Regions from separate parts of the Streptomyces sp. 12E genome, predicted to be linked through region 1. Evidence: riboswitches for the same ligand, from Rfam matches in the RefSeq annotation. Region 1 holds a riboswitch; the other holds the start of a gene.

Region 1 (9,812 bases):
CCTCGGCGTTGTCGTGCTCCGACGCCAGCGCCTGCGGCGGCACCGCGTCGAACTGCTCGTCGGTGAGCCGGCCGCGCCCCGCGCGGACCTGCGCGAGCAGCGCCACCGCGTCGTGCGGACGGACCTCGGGGTTGCGCGCGGTCGCCGACGCGACCAGCTCGTCCAGCTCGTACGCCAGGCCGGGCACGGCGGCCGACGGGGCCGGCACGTCGTCGTGCAGGTGCTTGTAGAGCACGATCGCGGGGGAGTCGCCGTCGTACGGCTTCTCGCCGGTCAACATCTCGTACAGCAGGATGCCGCAGGCGTAGACGTCCACACGGGGGTCGGCGGTGCCGTTCTCGATCTGCTCCGGGGCCAGGTACGAGACCGTGCCCAGGACGGTGCCCGTGGTGTTCGTCACCGAGTCCACGGCGCGGACCAGCCCGAAGTCGGCGACCTTGACCCGGCCGTCGTCCCCTATCAGCACGTTCTCGGGCTTCATGTCACGGTGCACGAACCCGGCCCGGTGCGCGGCGCCGAGCGCGGCCAGCACCGGCTCCAGGATGTCCAGCGCGGCGCGCGGCTGGAGCGCCCCGCGTTCGCGCAGCACGTCGCGCAGGGTGCAGCCGGCGATGTACTCCATCGCCAGATAGACGTACGCCCCGTCGGTGCCCTGGTCGAAGACCTGCACCACGTTCGGGTGGGCCAGCCGGGCGACCGACTTCGCCTCGCGGATGAACCGCTCGACGAACGAGCCGTCGGCCGCGAGGGAGGGGTGCATCACCTTGAGCGCGAGGACGCGGTCCAGGCGGGTGTCCACGGCCCGGTAGACCGTGGCCATCCCGCCGACCGCGATCCGCGCCTCGACGCGATACCGGCCGTCGAGCACCTGCCCGACCAGAGGGTCCTGAAGGGTCGTGTCCACGCCCCGAGTCTACGAGTCCCCACCGACACCCCCGCCCCGATCACCGTCCGTTGCAGCGGACCTGTGACGTGCGCACCGCGTGACCGCGCACAGTCATGCCTCCCCCGGCGCCCCGCGGGCGCCGGGCGGCGTGACCCGCCCGGTCCGGCCCACGCCTCCTCACCGTCAGAACGCGGGCCGCTCGGGATCCAGCACGGCCATGCCCTCCGTGGGGGACGACGCCTCGGCGAACCACCGCCGGGGAATCCGCCCCGCCAGCCGCGCCAGCCGCCCCGCCTCCACCGCGCGCCGCATCGCGGAAGCCATGAGCACCGGCTCCTGCGCCCGGGTGACCGCCGACGCCAGCATCACCCCCGCGCACCCCAGCTCCATCGCCAGCGCCGCGTCCGACGCGGTACCCGCCCCGGCGTCCAGGATCACCGGCACACCGGCCCGCTCCACGATCAACTCGAAGTTGTGCGGATTGCGGATCCCCAGCCCCGACCCGATCGGCGACCCCAGCGGCATGATCGCCGCACACCCGGCCTCCTCCAGTTTCCGCGCCAGCACCGGGTCGTCGTTCGTGTACGGAAGCACCGTGAACCCGTCGTCGACCAGCGTCTCCGCCGCGTCCAGCAGCTCGACCGGGTCCGGCAGCAGCGTCCGCTCGTCGGCGATGACCTCCAGCTTGACCAGGTCCGTGCCGAGCGCCTCCCGCGCGAGACGTGCGGTGAGCACGGCCTCCCCGGCGGTGAAGCACCCCGCCGTGTTCGGCAGCACCCGGATGCCCAGCTTCTCCAGCACCGACAGCACGGACCCGTGCACCGAGGGGTCCACCCGCCGCATCGCGACGGTCGTCAGCTCCGTCCCGGACGCCACCAGCGCCCGCTCCAGCACATCGAGGCTCGGCGCCCCGCCGGTGCCCATGATCAGGCGGGACGTGAAGGACGTACCGCCGAGGAGGAACGGATCGTCGGCCATGGGTCAGCCTCCCTGGACGGCGGTCAGGACTTCCACGCGGTCCCCCTCGCTGAGGGGCGTGGCGGGCCACTGCGCGCGCGGGACGACGGTTTCGTTGAGGGCGGCGGCCACCCCCGAGGGCGCCTCGGTGAGCGACTTCACGACGAGGTCGAGAGCCGTGCCGGGCGCGAACTCCCGGCGCTCCCCGTTGACCGAGATGTTCATGCGGGCTGCTCCGTGCGGACGGCGGCGCCGAAGCGCCGCGGGGTGAAGGGGCGGGCCACCTCCGGCAGGGCGCCGGTGGTCAGGACCTCCGCCATGGCGTCGCCGGTGACCGGCGTCAGCAGGACACCGTTGCGGTAGTGGCCGGTGGCGAGCAGCAGCCCTTCGAGCTCCGTCGGGCCGAGCAGCGGCGCGTTGTCGGGGGAGCCGGGGCGCAGTCCCGCCAGGGTCTCGGTCAGCGGCAGCTCGGTGATGCCGGGGACCAGCTCATGGGCGTCGCGCAGCAGCTCGTACACGCCGCCCGCGGTCACGGTGGTGTCCCAGCCCATCTCCTCGCTGGTCGCCCCGATCACCAGCTCGCCGTTCTCGCGCGGCACCAGGTAGACGTGGCTGCCGCGCACCACGGCCCGCACGGTCCGGCTCAGGAAGGGACCGTGGCGCGCGGGCATGGTCAGCCGCACCACCTGCCCCTTCACGGGACGCACGGGCGGCAGCACGTCCGCCGGGACGCCCGCGAGCCGCCCGCTGAGGCTGCCCGCGGCGAGCACCACCTGCCCGGCGCCGAGTCCGTCGCCGTCGGCCGTGACGACGCCCGTCGCGCGGCCTCCCGCGACGACGAGCCGCTCGGCCCGCGCGCGGTGGACGGTCACGCCCGCGCGCTCACAGGCGGTGACCAGCGCGGCCGCCAGCCGCCGCGGGTCGATCTGGTGGTCGCCGTCCACCCGCAGGCCGCCGCGCACGCCCGGCGCGAGCATCGGCTCCAGGCGCCGGCAGTCCCGCCCGGACAGCCACTGCGAGTCCAGCCCCGACCGCTGCTGCAGGGCGTGCAGCTCCCGCAGGTGGGCGCGGTCGTCGGCGTCCAGCGCCACGGCGAGCGTGCCGCACGCGCGGTAGCCGAGGTCGTGGCCGGTCAGCTCGGTCAGCTCGGCCGCGAAGTCGGGGTAGCGCCGCGCGGAGGCGAGGTTCAGACCGAGCAGGGTCTCCTCGCCGTAGTGCAGTTCCGTGACGGCGGCCAGCATCCCGGCGGCCACCCGCGCGGCGCCGCCGCCCGGCTCGGGGTCCACCACGGCCGTGCCGAGACCGCGCTGCGCGGCCCGCCAGGCCGTCACCAGTCCGATGAGCCCGCCCCCGACGACGAGGACGTCCGAGGTGCGCGTGGGTGACATGGGCGTCCTGCCCCTCCCTTCGCCGGCATGACCCGGATCAGGTTCGTACGGTCGGAGGCCGCCAGCCTCCCTCTCAGCCCGGTGCGTCCGGGCTCCCGCGAGTGCTTGTACGTTGGCCACCCTAGCCCCCGGCGCATCGCACTCGTAAGGGAGCCCCACCGTGGCCCGCTCGCTCGACGGACTCGTCCTCGCCCCCGTGGCCGACCAGGCCCCCGGCCAGGTCGGCACCCGCACCCGCTTCGTCTACCACGAGCGGGCCGGCGAGATCTGGGCCGAGTACGAGGGCGGCGACGTGGTGCGCGGGCACCTGGTGGGCACCCGCGCGGGGGACCGGCTGGACTTCCGGTACGTGCAGCTGAAGCGGGACGGCACCACCTCCTCGGGGCACTGCGTGTCGACGGTCGTGGAGCTGCCCGACGGACGGGTGCGGCTGGAGGAGAGCTGGGAGTGGGAGTCGCAGCCGGGCGGCGGGACGAGCGTGGTGGAGCAGCTGGACCGGTGATGCCGGGCCAGGTGTCTAAGGTGATCGGGTGAGCGAGCAGACGCAGGGACCGGGACGGTCCGAGCCGCGGCGGGTGGTGGTGGCGGGCGCGGGCATGGCCGGCGTGCAGACCGCCCTCGCCCTGCGGGAGCAGGGTTTCACCGGCACCGTGATCCTGATCGGTGCGGAACCCCACCAGCCGTACGACAGGCCGCCGTTGTCCAAGGCGGTGCTGCTCGGCAAGGCCGAGGGCTCCGCCTTCGACGTCGACTTCGAGGACGCCGGCGTCGAGCTGCGGCTCGGCTGCGAGGTGCTCGGCCTGCGCCCCGCCGACCACGAACTGGACACGGAGGCCGGGCCCGTCCCGTACGACGTCCTGGTGGTCGCCACCGGTGCGGAACCGGTCCGGCTGCCGGGCGCGGAGGGCGTCCCGGGCGTCCACCTGCTGCGCACCCTGGACGACGCCGCGCGACTGCGGCCGGTGCTCGCGCGGCGGCACGACGTCGTGGTGGTCGGCGCCGGCTGGATCGGCGCGGAGTTCGCCACGGCGGCCCGCGAGGCGGGCTGCGCGGTCACCGTGGTGGAGGCCGAGGAGCGGCCGCTCGTCGGGGTGCTGCCGGCCGAGGTGGCCGCCCCGATGGCGGCCTGGTACGCCGAGGCGGGCGTCACGCTGCGCACGCGTACGCGCGTGGAGCGCGTCGAACCCGGCGCCGTGGTCCTGGACGACGGCGCGCGGCTGCCCGCGGGCGCCGTGGTCGTCGGCATCGGGGCCCGGCCCGCCACCGCCTGGCTGGCGGGCTCCGGGATCGAGCTCGGGGCGCACGGGGAGGTCGTCGCCGACCGCCGTCTGGCGACCTCCCTGCCGGACGTGTACGCGGTCGGCGACTGCGCGTCCTTCCCGTCCGGGCGCTACGGCGAGCGTCTGCTGGTCCACCACTGGGACAACGCCCTCCAGGGGCCGCGCACGGTCGCCGAGAACATCCTCGGCGCGTCCACCGGCCGGAAACCGGCGGTCTACGACCCGGTGCCGTACTTCTGGTCCGAGCAGTTCGGGCGCTTCGTGCAGTACGCGGGGCATCACGCGGACGCCGACCGGATGGTGTGGCGCGGGGACCCCGCCGAGGCGGCGTGGAGCGTCTGCTGGCTGCGGGGGTCCCGCCCGGTCGCGCTGCTCGCGGTGGGGCGGCCCCGGGACCTGGCGCAGGGGCGCAGGCTGATCGAGGCGGGCACGGCGATGGACGCGGAGCTGCTGGCGGACCCGGCGCGGCCCCTGAAGTCGGCGACGGCGTGACGTTCCCGGTCCGGCGCGTCCGCCCGGGCGGGCGGGGCTGACTTCCGACTGTCAGTGGCAGATGGCACGCTTGTCCCGTGACCGAGATTGACGCAAAGATCGATGCTCTCGTCCCCGCCTGGCTCACCCTCCCCGACATCGCCGAGATGCTCGGTGTCGAGGTGACGCGCGTCCGGCAGCTGGTCAAGGAGGGCCAGCTCATCGCCGTACGCCGGGGGGAGAACCGCGCGCTGCACGTGCCCGCCGCCTTCATCGACGGGGACAAGGTCGTCAAGGGGCTGACCGGGACCCTGACGCTCCTGCGGGACGACGGCTTCACGGTCGAGGAGATGCTGGAATGGCTCTTCACCCCTGACCCCACCCTGCCGGGCACGCCCGCGCAGGCGCTCAGCGAGAACCGCGGCACGGAGGTGAAGCGCCGGGCCCAGGCACTCGCGGTCTGACCGGACCCGACCGTCCACCCACCCGAACACCACCGGCCGGGGCACGGGCCCCGGCCCGGGGGCACCCGAGCCGGCGGCATAGGGTCCCCTGCGGCGGGCCCGCCGGGCCCGTACGCCGCCGACACCCCGGGGGGACCCTCGCATGACCGTCACCGCTCGCGCCCGGCTCGCCGACGCCCTGCTCTACCTGTGCACCGACGCCCGCACGCGGCAGGGCGATCTCCCGGAGTTCCTGGACGCGGTCCTGGCCGGCGGGGTCGACGTCGTGCAGCTGCGGGACAAGGGCATGGAGGCCGGCGAGGAGCTGGAGCACCTGGCGGTCCTCGCCGACGCCTGCGCCCGGCACGGCAAGCTGCTCGCGGTCAACGACCGCGCGGACGTCGCCCACGCCGCCGGCGCCGACGTCCTCCACCTCGGCCAGGGCGACCTCCCCGTCCCCGCCGCCCGCGCCATCCTCGGCGACGACATCCTGATCGGCCGCTCCACCCACGCCGGGTCCGAGGCCGCCGCGGCGGCCGTCCAGCCCGGCGTGGACTACTTCTGCACCGGCCCCTGCTGGCCCACCCCCACCAAGCCCGGCCGCCCCGCGCCCGGCCTCGACCTGGTCCGTCACACGGCCGCCCTCGGCACCGACCGACCCTGGTTCGCCATCGGCGGCATCGACCTCGGCAACCTCGACGAGGTGCTGGACGCCGGCGCCCGCCGGGTCGTCGTCGTACGGGCCCTCACCGAGGCGGACGACCCGGGCGCGGCGGCGGCCGAGTTCGCGAAGCGGCTGCGGCAGGCGGCGCTCGCGGACGCCGGATGACCCCCGCCCGTCTCAGGTTTGTCCAAGGGGTGGACAACAAGTCGGCATTCCAGACAAATATCCCCCATCCGGTTGGGGGAGCGCCTCCCCCTGGCTAACCTGCCGGTATGGCCCTCGGAACCGCATCCACCAGGACTGATCGCGCGCGCACCGTGCGTGACATGCTCGCCACCGGCAAGACGACGTTCTCGTTCGAGTTCTCGGCGCCGAAGACCCCCAAGGGCGAGCGGAACCTGTGGAGCGCGCTGCGCAGGGTCGAGGCGGTCGCGCCGGACTTCGTCTCCGTGACCTACGGCGCGGGCGGCTCCACGCGCGCCGGCACGGTCAAGGAGACCCAGCAGATCGTCGCCGACACCACCCTCACCCCGGTCGCCCACCTCACCGCGGTCGACCACTCCGTCGCCGAGCTGCGCAACATCATCGGCCAGTACGCCGACGCCGGGATCCGCAACATGCTCGCCGTGCGCGGCGACCCGCCCGGCGACCCGATGGGCGACTGGGTGCCGCACCCGCAAGGGCTGACCTACGCCGCCGAACTCGTCCGGCTCATCAAGGAGTCGGGCGACTTCTGCGTCGGCGTCGCCGCCTTCCCGGAGATGCACCCGCGGTCAGCCGACTGGGACACCGACGTCGCCCGCTTCGTCGACAAGTGCCGGGCCGGCGCGGACTACGCGATCACCCAGATGTTCTTCCGGCCCGAGTCCTATCTGCGGCTGCGTGACCGAGTCCACGCGGCGGGCTGCGCGACCCCGGTGATCCCCGAGGTCATGCCGGTGACCAGCGTGAAGATGCTGGAGAGGTTGCCGAGGCTCAGTAACGCCGTGTTCCCGGAGGCCCTCAAAGAGCGGATCCTCGCAGCGAAGGACGATCCGGCGGCGGTACGCTCCATCGGTATCGAGTTCGCCACGGAGTTCTGTGCCCGGCTGCTGGCCGAGGGAGTGCCCGGACTGCACTTCATCACGCTCAACAACTCCACGGCGACTCTGGAAATCTACGAGAACCTGGGCCTGCACCACCCGCCGCGGGCCTAGACCGGTCGCACTGATATACGACACACTGAGTAGCGACCACTGGGAGAGGGGCGTACATGGGCTGGACGGTCCTCTACATCGCGTTCGGCGGCGTCGCGCTGTGGTTGCTCGGTGAGGTGCTGCTGCAGTACAAGGCGCGCCTGCGCTGGCGGCTGCTCGCCTTCACCGGCTTCCTCGGGGTCGTGCTCGGTGTGCTGATCCCGTCGGTGATCGTCATCGGGCTGGGCGCCGCCGCCTTCGCGGTCGGCCAGACCTACGTGACGCTGTCCTTCCGCCGCGGCTTCGCGGCCGGCTGGGCGGTCAACGCGCCGGTGCTGGCAGCCGCCAAGGGCCGCCGCGGCGACCGCGAACGCCGGGAGCCGACCCCGGAGGTCCCCGACCCGGAGGCGTCCGGCGCCGGTCACGGCGACGAGGGCGACGACCACCGCGACCACCGCGACCACCGCGACCGGACCGACCGGACCGACCGGACCGACCGGACCGACCAGCACACGGACGACGACTACGACCGCGACGACGTGTTCACCCCCGCCGCCCGTTCCGGCCAGCCGGCGGCAGCCGAGACCACCGCCGTCTACGAGCCGCAGCCCATGCCCGACGACACCGGCTCCTACGGGGTCTACGGCGACACCGGGTACGCGGCCCCGTCCCAGGACCAGTACGCGGCGGCCGCCCAGAGCGCCGACCCGAACCACGCCTACGACTACTCCGGTTACGGCCAGCAGCAGGGCTACGACACCACGGGCCAGCAGTACGCGGCCTATTCCGACCCGTACATCGGCAACTCGGCCTACGGGAACACCTCGTACGACACCGGTTACGCCGACCCCCAGCAGTACCCCCAGCAGGGTTACGGCCAGGAGCCGTACGCCCAGCAGGGCTACGGCGGCGAGACCCCGGCCGGCGGCCTGTGGGTCCCGCAGCAGCGCAGCACCGACGACGCGTACGGCGGTGAACTCCCGCCCGAGCAGCCGCAGTACCCGTACCAGGGCGACGGACAGACGCACGGCGGCGGCACCGGCTACGACGAGCAGTACCGCTACTGAGCGCGCTCACTGCGACCCGCGGAACTCCGGCCCCTCCACGATCAGTCCGGCCGCCAGCGCCCCCGACATCCCGGCGTGCGGGAGTCCGCCGCCGGGATGGGACCAGCCCCCGGCCGTGAACAGCCCCGTCAGGCCGGTGGTGTTGGCCGGGTGCAGCAGCCGCCCGCCCGCCGCGGCCAGCGCCGGCGCCGGCACCGCGCCGCCCTCCGCGCCGGTCTCCGCGGCGACGTCGGCCGGGGTGCGCACCTCGTGCCACAGCAACCGGTCGCGCAGGCCGGGTACCGCGCGCTCGGCGACGGCGATCAGATTCCCGGCGTGCGCCTCCCGCGCCCCCTCGGCCCCGGCGGGCACCACCGACGTCACCGTGACCGCCTCGTGGCCGGCGTCCGGCACCAGCGCCGGGTCGTCCGGCCGCAGCACCGTGACCGTGGGCCGCGCGGGCAGGCCCCCGGGCGCACCGGACAGCGACTCCAGTTCGGCCTCCCGGTCCTCCGCGTGCACGACCGTACGGTGCGCGGTCCCCTCCGGACGCCCGCCCCGCAGCGCCAGCGCCACCGTCACCCGGCTCGCCGTCCCCCGCCGGCCCGGGACCTCGTCGTCACCGCGCACCCGCGTCCCCCGGCTCAGCCGCTCCAGCACCCCGGGGGCCACCCCGGCGACCACGAGGTCCGCCTCCACCACCGAGCCGCCGGCGAGTTCCAGCCCCGCCGCCCGGCCGCCCTCCTGCCTCACCCCGGCCACCTCCGCGCCGAAGTGGAACTCCACCCGGCGGGCCACGCACCGCTCGTACACCGCCCGCGCCAGCTCCCGCAGACCGCCCCGCACGTACCACATGCCGAAGGCGTGCTCCATGTACGGCAGCACCGCCGCGCTCGCGGGGGTGGCGCGGGGATCGAGGCCGTACGCCAGCGCATGGCCCTCCAGCAGTGCGATCAGCCGGGGGTCGCGCAGCTCCCACGCGCCGACCTCCGCGAGCGTGCCCGCCGTACGCGTGCGCAGGAACTTCCTGTGGGGGACCGCCGGATACGGCTCGCGTTCGGCCAGGACCTGCCAGTTGGGCCACAGCGGCTCCTCCAGCAGCGGCCGGCGCGACCGGTCCCAGGCCTCCCGCGCCCGCACCAGGAAGTCCCCCCAGCGCCTGGCCGCGTCCGCTCCGAGGCTCTCCTCCAGTGCGGAGACGACGCCCGCGCGGGAGGCGTTCGGCAGCGACACGCGCGTGCCGTCCGCGAACACGTGGTGCGAGGACGGGTCGACCTGGACCAGCTCGACACACGCCTCCAGCGGCTCCTTGCCGGTCTTCACGAACAGATCCCGGTAGACCGCCGGCAACGGGAGCAGCCCGGGGCCGGTGTCGAAGGCGAACCCGTCCCGCTCGAGACGGCGCAGCGCACCGCCGTACGTCTCCGTCCGCTCGTACACCGCCACCCGGTGGCCCGCGACGGCCAGCCGGGCGGCGGCCGCCATCGCGCCCATCCCGGCGC
Region 2 (9,812 bases), 3.3 Mb from region 1:
GTGCCATCGACGACCGACGCGGTGTGGAACGTGCGAGGGTACGCCTGCGGCTCGATCTTGCCGACCCTGCCTCCGGCGGCGCGGGCGGCTGCGTACAGACCGCTTCGGAAAGCCCGCATATCGGTTTCGGGGAGTGGACCGTCCTTCGGCTGACAGAAGCCTGTCGCACCCCGTAGCAGGCTGAAGCCCGTGTTCTCATCGTCGACCACGCGGCCATCTTGCCGCTGCCGCTGAGCCACGCCGAGGACTTACCGGCAGGGTGGTGAGAAGCGTGCCCTTCCCGTGCCCGATCGAGCGGGGACCCACGGGGAACACCGGGCAGTCACAGTAGCCGGATACCAGAACGGCCCCTGACCAAACGTCCAGGTCAGAGGCCACTCTCACTGTTGAGGCAGCGGAGGCGGTGGGATTTGAACCCACGGTGACATCGCTGCCACGACGGTTTTCAAGGCCCTGTCAGGACTCCGCCGACCTTGGCATCAGCCTGAAGGGGACGTTGGATGAGCGGTTATGGATCAGGGTGTCGCTGCGGTCATTGCAGGCGTGGCGGGCATGGTTGGCGCACTCGGCGGCGCAGTGGCCGGCGGACTGGCGGCTGTGAGGGGAGCGAAAGTCGGAGCGGAAACCAGTGCGCGCTCTGCGGCAGCAGGTCCAGGACCAGGCTGCGACCGAACACGCGCACTGGCTACGAGAACAGCGCAGGGTGGCTTACGCGGCGTACATCGCCGCAGCTCAAGCAGTCGGAGCGAAGGCTCGTGACGGTCTCGACACACCCGATGACGCAATGACCGACGAAGTCTACGAAGCAGTCGGCCAGCTCGCTGACATGCACGGCAGCCTGACCCTGGTTGGGCCCACAGCTCTTGATGAAGCAGCGGTGAGCCTGCTGGCAGCATCCTGGGAAGTAGACCGAGCGACCCGAGCCGCAGCAACCGCGCTAGCCACTGGCAGGGAACCAGATCAGAACCACGCCCTCCGGGCTTACGGAGCCTTCACTGAACGCTATGCCGACTTCCTCGCAGCCGCACGGGATGATCTAGGGGCCTCCTGAGCGCACTGAAGCACTCTGCCGAGCCTTCTCGATGGGGATGTACCTTGTCAGCCCTCGTGTGGCGACCCACACCAGGGGCGGACACCAACAGGCGCGAACAGTCGCGGTCGGCCGAGTCTCAGCGCACACTCACCATGGCCGGGCCGTCTGTGGGCCGTCCGAAGGGGATCGGAGACCACAGATGACGACCGTCGGCGACAGGTACAGATGCCGACAGCCGCAGGTCACCCGATTGGATCTGCGACACTGGTACTGCCATGCCTAAGCCCGGAGAACTCACCTTTGTCGCGCCGCGCGGAGCCAAGAAGCCGCCGCGGCACCTTGCCGATCTCACGCCCGCCGAGCGCAAGGAGGCGGTCGCCGCGGTCGGTGAGAAGCCGTTCCGCGCCAAGCAGCTGTCGCAGCACTACTTCGCGCGGTACGCGCACGAACCGGAGCAGTGGACCGACATCCCCGCCGGTTCCCGTGCCGCACTGCGGGACGCGCTGCTTCCCGAGCTGATGACGGTCGTACGGCACCTGTCGACCGACCAGGGCACCACCCGCAAGACGCTGTGGAAGCTGTTCGACGGCACGCTCGTCGAGTCCGTGCTGATGCGCTACCCGGACCGGGTGACCATGTGCATCAGTTCCCAGGCGGGCTGCGGCATGAACTGCCCGTTCTGCGCGACCGGGCAGGCCGGCCTCGACCGGAACCTGTCCACCGCCGAGATCGTGCACCAGATCGTGGACGGGATGCGGGCGCTGAGGGACGGAGAGGTGCCCGGTGGCCCGGCGCGGCTGAGCAACATCGTGTTCATGGGCATGGGTGAGCCGCTCGCCAACTACAACCGGGTCGTCGGAGCCATCCGTCGCCTCACCGACCCCGAGCCGGACGGGCTCGGGCTGTCGCAGCGCGGGATCACCGTGTCGACCGTCGGTCTCGTGCCGGCCATCCACCGGTTCTCCGACGAGGGCTTCAAGTGTCGGCTCGCCATCTCGCTGCACGCCCCCGACGACGAGCTGCGCGACACCCTCGTCCCCGTGAACACGCGGTGGAAGGTGCGCGAGGTGCTGGACGCCGGGTTCGAGTACGCGGCCAGGTCGGGGCGGCGGCTGTCCATCGAGTACGCGCTGATCCGGGACATCAACGACCAGGCCTGGCGGGGCGACCGGCTCGGACGGATGCTCAAGGGCCGGCCGGTGCACGTCAACCTCATCCCGCTCAACCCCACGCCCGGCTCCAAGTGGACCGCCTCCCGTCCCGAGGACGAGAAGGCGTTCGTGGAGGCGATCGCCGCGCACGGTGTGCCGGTGACGATCCGGGACACCCGTGGGCAGGAGATCGACGGGGCGTGTGGTCAGCTCGCCGCGAGCGAGCGGTAATGTGACTCGCGTAAGCACATCTTCATATTCCGACAGGGGAGCGCCACAGCGCTGAGAGTGCGGCACCGGCCGCAGACCCTCCGAACCTGGCCCAGGTCATTCTGGGTAGGGAGATCGGTCATCACTCGAGCTGTTGCGCCCTGCCCGGGACCCCGCGGAGGGGTCCCGGGCAGGGCCGCGTCTCTTCCTGGTCACTCCAGGAGGAATCAAGTGGGCATCACCAAGAAGGTCACGGTCCTGGCCGTCGGGCTGGGGCTGGTCACGCTGTCCGCGTGCGGGTCGTCCGGCGACGACGCCGACGGCAGCGGCGGCGGGTCCGGGACCGTGACCCTCGTCAGCCACAACTCGTGGGCCGTGTCGAAGGACGTGGTCGCCGCCTTCGAGAAGCAGTCCGGATACAGGCTCAGGGTCCTCGAGGACGGCGACGCCGGGCAGGCCGTGAACAAGGCCATCCTGACCAAGGACAACCCCCAGGGCGACGTCTTCTTCGGCGTCGACAACACCCTGCTGTCCCGCGCCCTCGACAACGGGCTGTTCCAGCCGTACGAGGCGAAGGACGCGGACCTGGTCCTGCCCGAGTACCGGGTCGACGAGGACAAGCACCGGGTCACCCCCGTCGACACCGGCGACGTCTGCGTCAACTACGACAAGGCGTGGTTCGCCGAGCACGACCTGACCCCGCCGAAGACCTTCGACGACCTGATCGAGCCCGAGTACAAGGACCTCCTCGTCGTCGAGAACGCCTCCACCTCCTCGCCCGGCCTCGGCTTCCTCCTCGGCACCGCCGCGAAGTACGGGGACGAGGGCTGGCCGGAGTACTGGAAGAAGCTCAAGGCCAACGGCGTGAAGGTGGTCGACGGCTGGGAGCAGGCCTACAACGAGGAGTTCTCCGGCTCGGCCGGCGGCAAGCAGGCCAAGGCCGACCGGCCGCTGGTGGTGTCGTACGCCTCCTCGCCGCCCGCCGAGGTCGTCTACGCCGACCCGAAGCCGGACACCGCCCCCACCGGCGTCGCGGAGGGCACCTGCTTCCGCCAGGTCGAGTACGCGGGGCTGCTGAGCAACGCGAAGAACCCCGAGGGCGGCAAGGCGCTGCTCGACTTCCTGATCGGCAAGACGTTCCAGGACGACATGCCGCTCAACATGTTCGTCTACCCGGTGCGGGAGGCCGCCCAGGTGCCCCAGGAGTTCGTGAAGTTCGGGCCGCAGGCGAAGGACCCGCAGACCATGGACCCGGAGAAGATCGCCGCCAACCGTGACCAGTGGGTCAAGACGTGGACCTCGCTCGTACTGAAGTGAGGCGCACCGCGGCCAGGCGGCGCGGGAGCGCGGCGCGGCTCGGTCTGATGGCCGTGCCCGTCGCGTTCTTCGCCGTCTTCTTCGCCTACCCCGTCACCGCGATCGTCGCGCGCGGGCTGAAGACCGGCGGGAGCTGGCAGCTCGGGCGGATCGGGGACGTCCTGGCGCAGTCCGACGTCCGTCAGGTCCTGTGGTTCACCACCTGGCAGGCCCTCGTCTCCACCGCCCTGACCCTGCTGATCGCCCTGCCCGGCGCGTACGTCTTCGCCCGCTTCGACTTCCCCGGCAAACAGGTGCTGCGGGCCGTGGTCACCGTGCCGTTCGTACTGCCGACGGTCGTCGTCGGCACGGCGTTCATGGCGCTCGTCGGACGCGGCGGGCTGCTCGACGAACTGTGGGGCGCACGGCTGGACACCACGGTGTGGGCGATCCTGCTCGCGCACGTCTTCTTCAACTACGCCGTCGTCGTGCGCACCGTGGGCGGACTGTGGTCCCAGCTCGACCCGCGGCAGGAGGAGGCCGCGCGGATGCTCGGCGCCTCGCGGTTCGCGGCCTGGCGCACCGTCACCCTGCCCGCGCTCGCGCCCGCCGTGGCCGCCGCCGCGCTGATGGTCTTCCTGTTCACCTTCACCTCCTTCGGCGTGGTCCAGATCCTCGGCGGGCCGGCCTTCTCCACCCTCGAAGTGGAGATCTACCGGCAGACCTCCGAGATCTTCGACCTGTCCACGGCCGCCGTCCTGACGATGATCCAGTTCGTCGCCGTGGGCGCGATCCTCGCCCTGCACGCCTGGACCGTACGGCGCCGGGAGACCGCGCTGCGGCTGGTGGACGCCTCGGTGACCGCACGCCGGCCGCGCGGCGGCGGACAGTGGGCGCTGCTGGGCTCGGTCGTCGCCACCGTCGCCGTACTGATCCTGCTGCCCCTCGCGGTCCTGGTGCAGCGATCCTTCGGGGCCGCCGGCCTGGGCTACTACCGGGCGCTGACCGAGGACGACGGGGGAGTGTTCCTGGCCGCTCCGATCGAGGCGGTCGGCAACTCGCTGCAGTACGCGGTCGCCGCCACCGCCATCGCCGTGCTGGTCGGCTCCCTCGCCGCCGTCGCGCTGACCCGACGGGACGCGGGACGGCTGGTGCGCGGCTTCGACGCGCTGCTGATGCTGCCGCTCGGGGTGTCCGCGGTGACCGTCGGCTTCGGTTTCCTGATCGCCCTGGACGAGCCGCCGCTGGACCTGCGCGCCTCCTGGATCCTGGTCCCGCTCGCCCAGGCGCTGGTCGGCGTCCCCTTCGTCGTACGGACCATGCTGCCGGTGCTGCGGGCCGTGGACGTACGGCTGCGGGAGGCGGCGGCGGTGCTCGGGGCGTCGCCGTGGCGGGCGTGGCGGGAGGTGGACCTGCCGATGGTGCGGCGGGCCCTGCTGATCGCGGCCGGGTTCGCCTTCGCGGTGTCGCTCGGGGAGTTCGGGGCGACGGTGTTCATCGCGCGGCCCGAGAATCCCACCCTGCCGGTCGCCGTGGCACGGCTGCTGGGACGGCCCGGGGACCTCAACTACGGGCAGGCGATGGCCCTGTCGACAATTCTGATGATCGTGTGCGCGGTGGCGCTGCTGGTGCTGGAGCGGCTGCGGACCGACCGGACCGGGGAGTTCTAGATGCTGCTGAGCCTTCGGGGCGTGACCGTCCGCTTCGGCGGGCGGGCGGTGCTGGACGCCGTCGACCTGGAGGTCGCCGAGCACGAGATCGTCTGTGTGCTCGGCCCCAGCGGCAGCGGCAAGTCGACGCTGCTGCGGACGGTGGCCGGACTGCAGCCCCTCGACTCCGGACGGATCCGGCTCGACGGGCACGACCAGGCGGGGGTGCCCGCGCACAGGCGCGGGGTCGGCCTGATGTTCCAGGACCACCAGCTCTTCCCGCAGCGGGACGTGGGCGGCAACGTGGCCTTCGGACTGCGGATGCACGGCGCGTCGCGCACCGAGCAGTCGGACCGCGTACGGGAGTTGCTGGACCTCGTGGGTCTGCCGGGGGCGGGCGGACGCGCCGTCGCCGCGCTGTCCGGCGGGGAACAGCAGCGTGTCGCGCTGGCCCGCGCCCTCGCGCCGAGCCCCCGGCTGCTGATGCTCGACGAGCCGCTCGGGCAGCTCGACCGGTCGCTGAGGGAACGGCTGGTCGTCGAGCTGCGGGAGTTGTTCGGCCGGTTGGGCACCACCGTGCTCGCCGTGACCCACGACCAGGGCGAGGCGTTCGCGCTGGCCGACCGGGTCGTGGTGATGCGGGACGGACGGATCGCCCAGTCGGGGACGCCGCTGGAGGTGTGGCAGCGTCCGGCCGACGCCTTCGTGGCCCGCTTCCTCGGCTTCGAGAACGTCGTCGGGGCGACGGTCGCGGACGGCGTCGCCGTGACCCCCTGGGGCAAGGTGCCCGTGCCGGACGGCGCCCCCCAGGGCGCCCGCACGCTCCTCGTCCGGCCCGCCGGCGTCCGGCTGGTCCCGGCCGGCGAGGGCCTGCGCTGCACGGTGGCCGCGCGCACCTTCCGCGGCACGCACGTCGCCGTCCGCCTCCAGCCCGAGGACGCCCCCCGCCTGGAGGCGGCCTGCGCGCTCAGGGCCGCGCCGGAGGTCGGGGACGAGGTCGGGGTGGAGTTCGACGCGGCGGAAATCGTGGTGCTGGGATGAGCACGGCTCCCTAGGGTGTGCGGCATGACTCGACTCGCGCACGACCACTACTGCCAAGAGATCGCCCGTCAGACAGGGCAGTTGCGGACCGTCGTCACGTCCGGCGCCGACCTGTCCGGCACCGTGCCCACCACGCCCGACTGGTCCCTGGAGCAGCTCGTACGGCATGTCGGCGGGGCCCTGCGCTGGGCCGGGCTGATGGTGCGCACCGGGGCGGAGGACGAGGTCCCCGAGGAGCGGGTGCCGGGATTCGGCGGGCCCGAGGCGTGGGGCGATCCCGGTGCGCTGGACGCCTGGCTGGCGGAGTCCGGCGAACTGGTCGTCGGCGCGCTGCGCGAGGCCGGTCCGGACGCGAAGGTGTGGAGCTGGGCCGGGACGCACAACGCCGGGTTCTGGGCCCGTCGCATGACGCACGAGGTGACCGTCCACCGCGCGGACGCCACCCTGGCCGCCGGACTGCCCTACGAGGTCGCGCCCGAGGTCGCCGCGGACGCGGTAGACGAATGGCTGGAGATCGTGGAGTGGGCGCAGCGGACGCTGCCGGACGACACGGTGCACGACCTGCGCGGGCCCCGGCGCACCATCCATCTGCACGCCACCGACGCAGGGGCGGGGGCCGGCACGGAGTGGGTGATCGAGCTCGGCGAGGAGGGCGTCTCCTGGCGCCATGGACACGAGAAGGCCACGGTCGCCCTGCGCGGCCCGCTCACCTCCGTGCTCCTCGCCTTCTACCGCCGGCTGCCGCTGGACGCCCCCGGGCTCGACGTGCTCGGCGACCGGAAGCTGCTGGAGTTCTGGCTGGAACGGGCGACGTTCGGCTGAGCGGCCGGCGACGGCGATGGCCCGCCCCCGGGGAGGGGACGGGCCACCCGTGTGTCCGTGCGGCGTCAGCTCCGGCTGTTCGCCCCGCGACGGCGCATGCCGAAGAAGACCGCGCCACCGCCGATCGCGACCAGGGCGGCCGCGACACCGGCGATCAGACCGGTGTTGGAGTTGGCGCCGGTCTCGGCGAGGTTCGACTCACCGGCCGGGGACGGCGCGTTGCTCGAGGTGTCCGCCGGAGCGGTGCTCTCGCTCTCCGGCGCCGACGGGGTCGGCGTGCCGGGCTCCTCCTCGGCCGGGGTGGAGGAGGACTCCGACGGGGTCGGCTCGGGCTCCTCCTCGGCCGGGGGTTCCTCCTCCTGCGTTGTGCAGGCCGTCGCCGGGGTCACCAGGTTCGGCTTGATGTCCGCGTCGACGTAGGGCTTCGCGTCGACGTGGATGCGGTACTCGGCGTTCGGCTTCCAGTCCTCCTCGAAGGTGATGGTGGTGCCCTCAGCGGTGCCCTTGACCACCTGCTCGCCGATCTGCTTGTCCTGCAGGAAGACGGTGATGGTGGCGGGGACGCCGGCCGGGTCCTTGTCGGTGACGGTGATGACGCCCTTGTCACCGACGCACTTGGCCTCGGCCGAGAACTCGGTGATGTCGCAGGCCGCCGCGTTGCCGGCGACGCCGATCGCGAGGGCGGCGGACGCGGAGACGACACCGAGGGCGCGCACGGAGCGCGCGACGGTACGGCGTGATACGGACAGAACTGTCACGTTTGTCCTTTACGGAAGAGTGCAAATGCGGGGGGTTGAAGGGGCGCTGACGCAACATCAGCACCCCATGCGGCTCCCAGGTCTATAAGCGCCGCATAAGTAGTGTCAACGCATATGCCTACAGTGACACCGGGCTTTGCCTTCTTATTAACCACCCAGACGTTTCAAGGCCTCCGGAGCCTCTTCGATCCGGTCGACCAGGGCGATCCGGGCCTCCATCGAGCGCTCCCGGGCGAGCGACCGCAGCAGCGGCCAGGCCGGCAGCCTCTCCGTCCAGTGCGCCCGGTTCACCAGCACCATGGGCGTGGGCTCACCGCGCGACTCGTAGTAGTTCGGCGTCGCGTTGTCGAAGACCTCCTGCACGGTGCCGGCGGCGCCCGGCAGGAAGACCACGCCCGCGTTGCAGCGGGCCAGCAGCCCGTCCTCGCGGGTGGCGTTGGCGAAGTACTTCGCGATGTGCGAGGCGAAGGCGTTCGGCGGCTCGTGGCCGTAGAACCAGGTGGGGATGCCGATCGAGTGGTTGCCCTTCGGCCAGCGGGTGCGCACCTCGAAGGCGGCGCGCGCCCAGTCGGTGACCGACGGCGTGAACGAGGGCGCGGACGAGAGGAGTTCGCAGGCCTCGTCCAGTACGGCGTCGTCGTACGGGGCCGCGTAGGCGCCGAGGTTCGCCGCCTCCATCGCGCCCGGGCCGCCCCCCGTCGCCACCGTGAAACCGGCGTGGGTCAGCGCCCGCCCGAGCCGGGCGGCGCCCCGGAACTCCTCGGTGCCGCGGGCCATCGCGTGGCCGCCCATCACGCCCACGACCCTTGCCCCGCGCAGGAGTTCGTCGAGGGCGTCGGACATGGAGTCGTCATGGACCGCGCGCAGCATGGAGGCGAAGATGTCGCCGTCCGCCTTGGTCCGCTGGAACCAGGCGTAGGCCAGCGCGTCCGGGGTCGCCTCGTATCCCTTGTCGAGCGAGGCGAACAGGTCGGCCGGCGTGTAGAGGTGCCCCCGGTACGGGTCGAAGGGCAGGCCCGGGAGGGGCGGGAGGACCAGGGCGCCGTCGGCGCGGGTCTTCTCCGCCGCGTCGGGGCGCATCCGGCAGCCGAGGAAGACGGCCCCGGCGGTGTCGGTGGTGAGCAACTCCCGTGTCCGGTCCGTCAGATCGACGGACTGGACACGGAATCCGGAGAGCGTGCCGCGGGACGAGACGATCGCGTCGAACTCCTCGAGCGTCTCTATCTCGCGGTCCCCGTGATGGACGGCATGGGCGGGACTCGTCTGCACCCGCCCATGCTAGGCCCGCTCGGTGGTCAGCCCTGCACGGCGGCCGGGTCCATCCAGATGACCTCCCAGGTGTGGCCGTCGAGGTCGTCGAAGGCGCGGCCGTACATGAAGCCGTGGTCCTGGGTCTCGCCGGAGACCGAGCCGCCCGCCGCGACGGCCTTCTCCACCAGCTCGTCGACCTTCTCGCGGCTCTCCGCGCTCAGCCCCAGCAGCACCTCGCTGCTCTTCGTGGCGTCCACGATCTCCTTCTTGGTGAACTGCGCGTACTTCTGCCTGGTCAGCAGCATCGCGACGATCGTGTCGCTGATCACGACCGACGCGGCGGTCTCGTCGCTGAACTGCGCGTTGATCGAGTAGCCGAGCTCCGTGAAGAACTTCTTCGAGGCCTCGAGGTCGTCGACGGCCAGGTTCACGAAGATCATCTGCTGGTACATGGCGTGGCCTCTCCCATTCGGTTCCATGGTGTTCGTGGGGGTAGACCGGGGGTCCGCGCGGAACTCATCGGCCCGCGGAGATTTTTTCGGACCGGTTCCCGAGGGCTCCTCAGCGGACCAGCGGCCACGTCGACAGCTGGGCCACGACC

What was found. Region 1 has a riboswitch for thiamine pyrophosphate ahead of thiO (glycine oxidase ThiO). Riboswitches for the same ligand answer to the same signal wherever they lie in the genome.
Region 2: linked by a shared signal. The riboswitch ahead of ACZ8ZB_RS24635 (thiamine ABC transporter substrate-binding protein) and the one ahead of thiO (glycine oxidase ThiO) in region 1 are both predicted to bind thiamine pyrophosphate.

Annotation. Positions count from the first base shown of each region.
Region 1 is NZ_JBVNCJ010000001.1:1,986,004-1,995,815, reverse strand. Features, by position in the region: gene pknB (Stk1 family PASTA domain-containing Ser/Thr kinase) at 1-904, opposite strand, end outside; gene ACZ8ZB_RS09375 (thiazole synthase) at 1,070-1,864, opposite strand; gene thiS (sulfur carrier protein ThiS) at 1,868-2,068, opposite strand; gene thiO (glycine oxidase ThiO) at 2,065-3,231, opposite strand; TPP riboswitch at 3,229-3,340, opposite strand; gene ACZ8ZB_RS09360 (avidin-fold protein) at 3,392-3,733, shown strand; gene ACZ8ZB_RS09355 (NAD(P)/FAD-dependent oxidoreductase) at 3,762-5,003, shown strand; gene ACZ8ZB_RS09350 (Rv2175c family DNA-binding protein) at 5,081-5,446, shown strand; gene thiE (thiamine phosphate synthase) at 5,589-6,254, shown strand; gene metF (methylenetetrahydrofolate reductase [NAD(P)H]) at 6,362-7,285, shown strand; gene ACZ8ZB_RS09335 (SCO2102 family sporulation regulator) at 7,342-8,331, shown strand; gene ACZ8ZB_RS09330 (phytoene desaturase family protein) at 8,338-9,812, opposite strand, start outside.
Region 2 is NZ_JBVNCJ010000001.1:5,309,466-5,319,277, forward strand. Features, by position in the region: gene ACZ8ZB_RS24625 (hypothetical protein) at 1-209, opposite strand, end outside; gene rlmN (dual-specificity RNA methyltransferase RlmN) at 1,309-2,415, shown strand; TPP riboswitch at 2,440-2,545, shown strand; gene ACZ8ZB_RS24635 (thiamine ABC transporter substrate-binding protein) at 2,626-3,711, shown strand; gene ACZ8ZB_RS24640 (ABC transporter permease) at 3,759-5,360, shown strand; gene ACZ8ZB_RS24645 (ABC transporter ATP-binding protein) at 5,361-6,380, shown strand; gene ACZ8ZB_RS24650 (maleylpyruvate isomerase family mycothiol-dependent enzyme) at 6,405-7,202, shown strand; gene ACZ8ZB_RS24655 (LAETG motif-containing sortase-dependent surface protein) at 7,268-7,960, opposite strand; gene ACZ8ZB_RS24660 (LOG family protein) at 8,108-9,229, opposite strand; gene ACZ8ZB_RS24665 (VOC family protein) at 9,256-9,663, opposite strand; gene ACZ8ZB_RS24670 (hypothetical protein) at 9,773-9,812, opposite strand, start outside.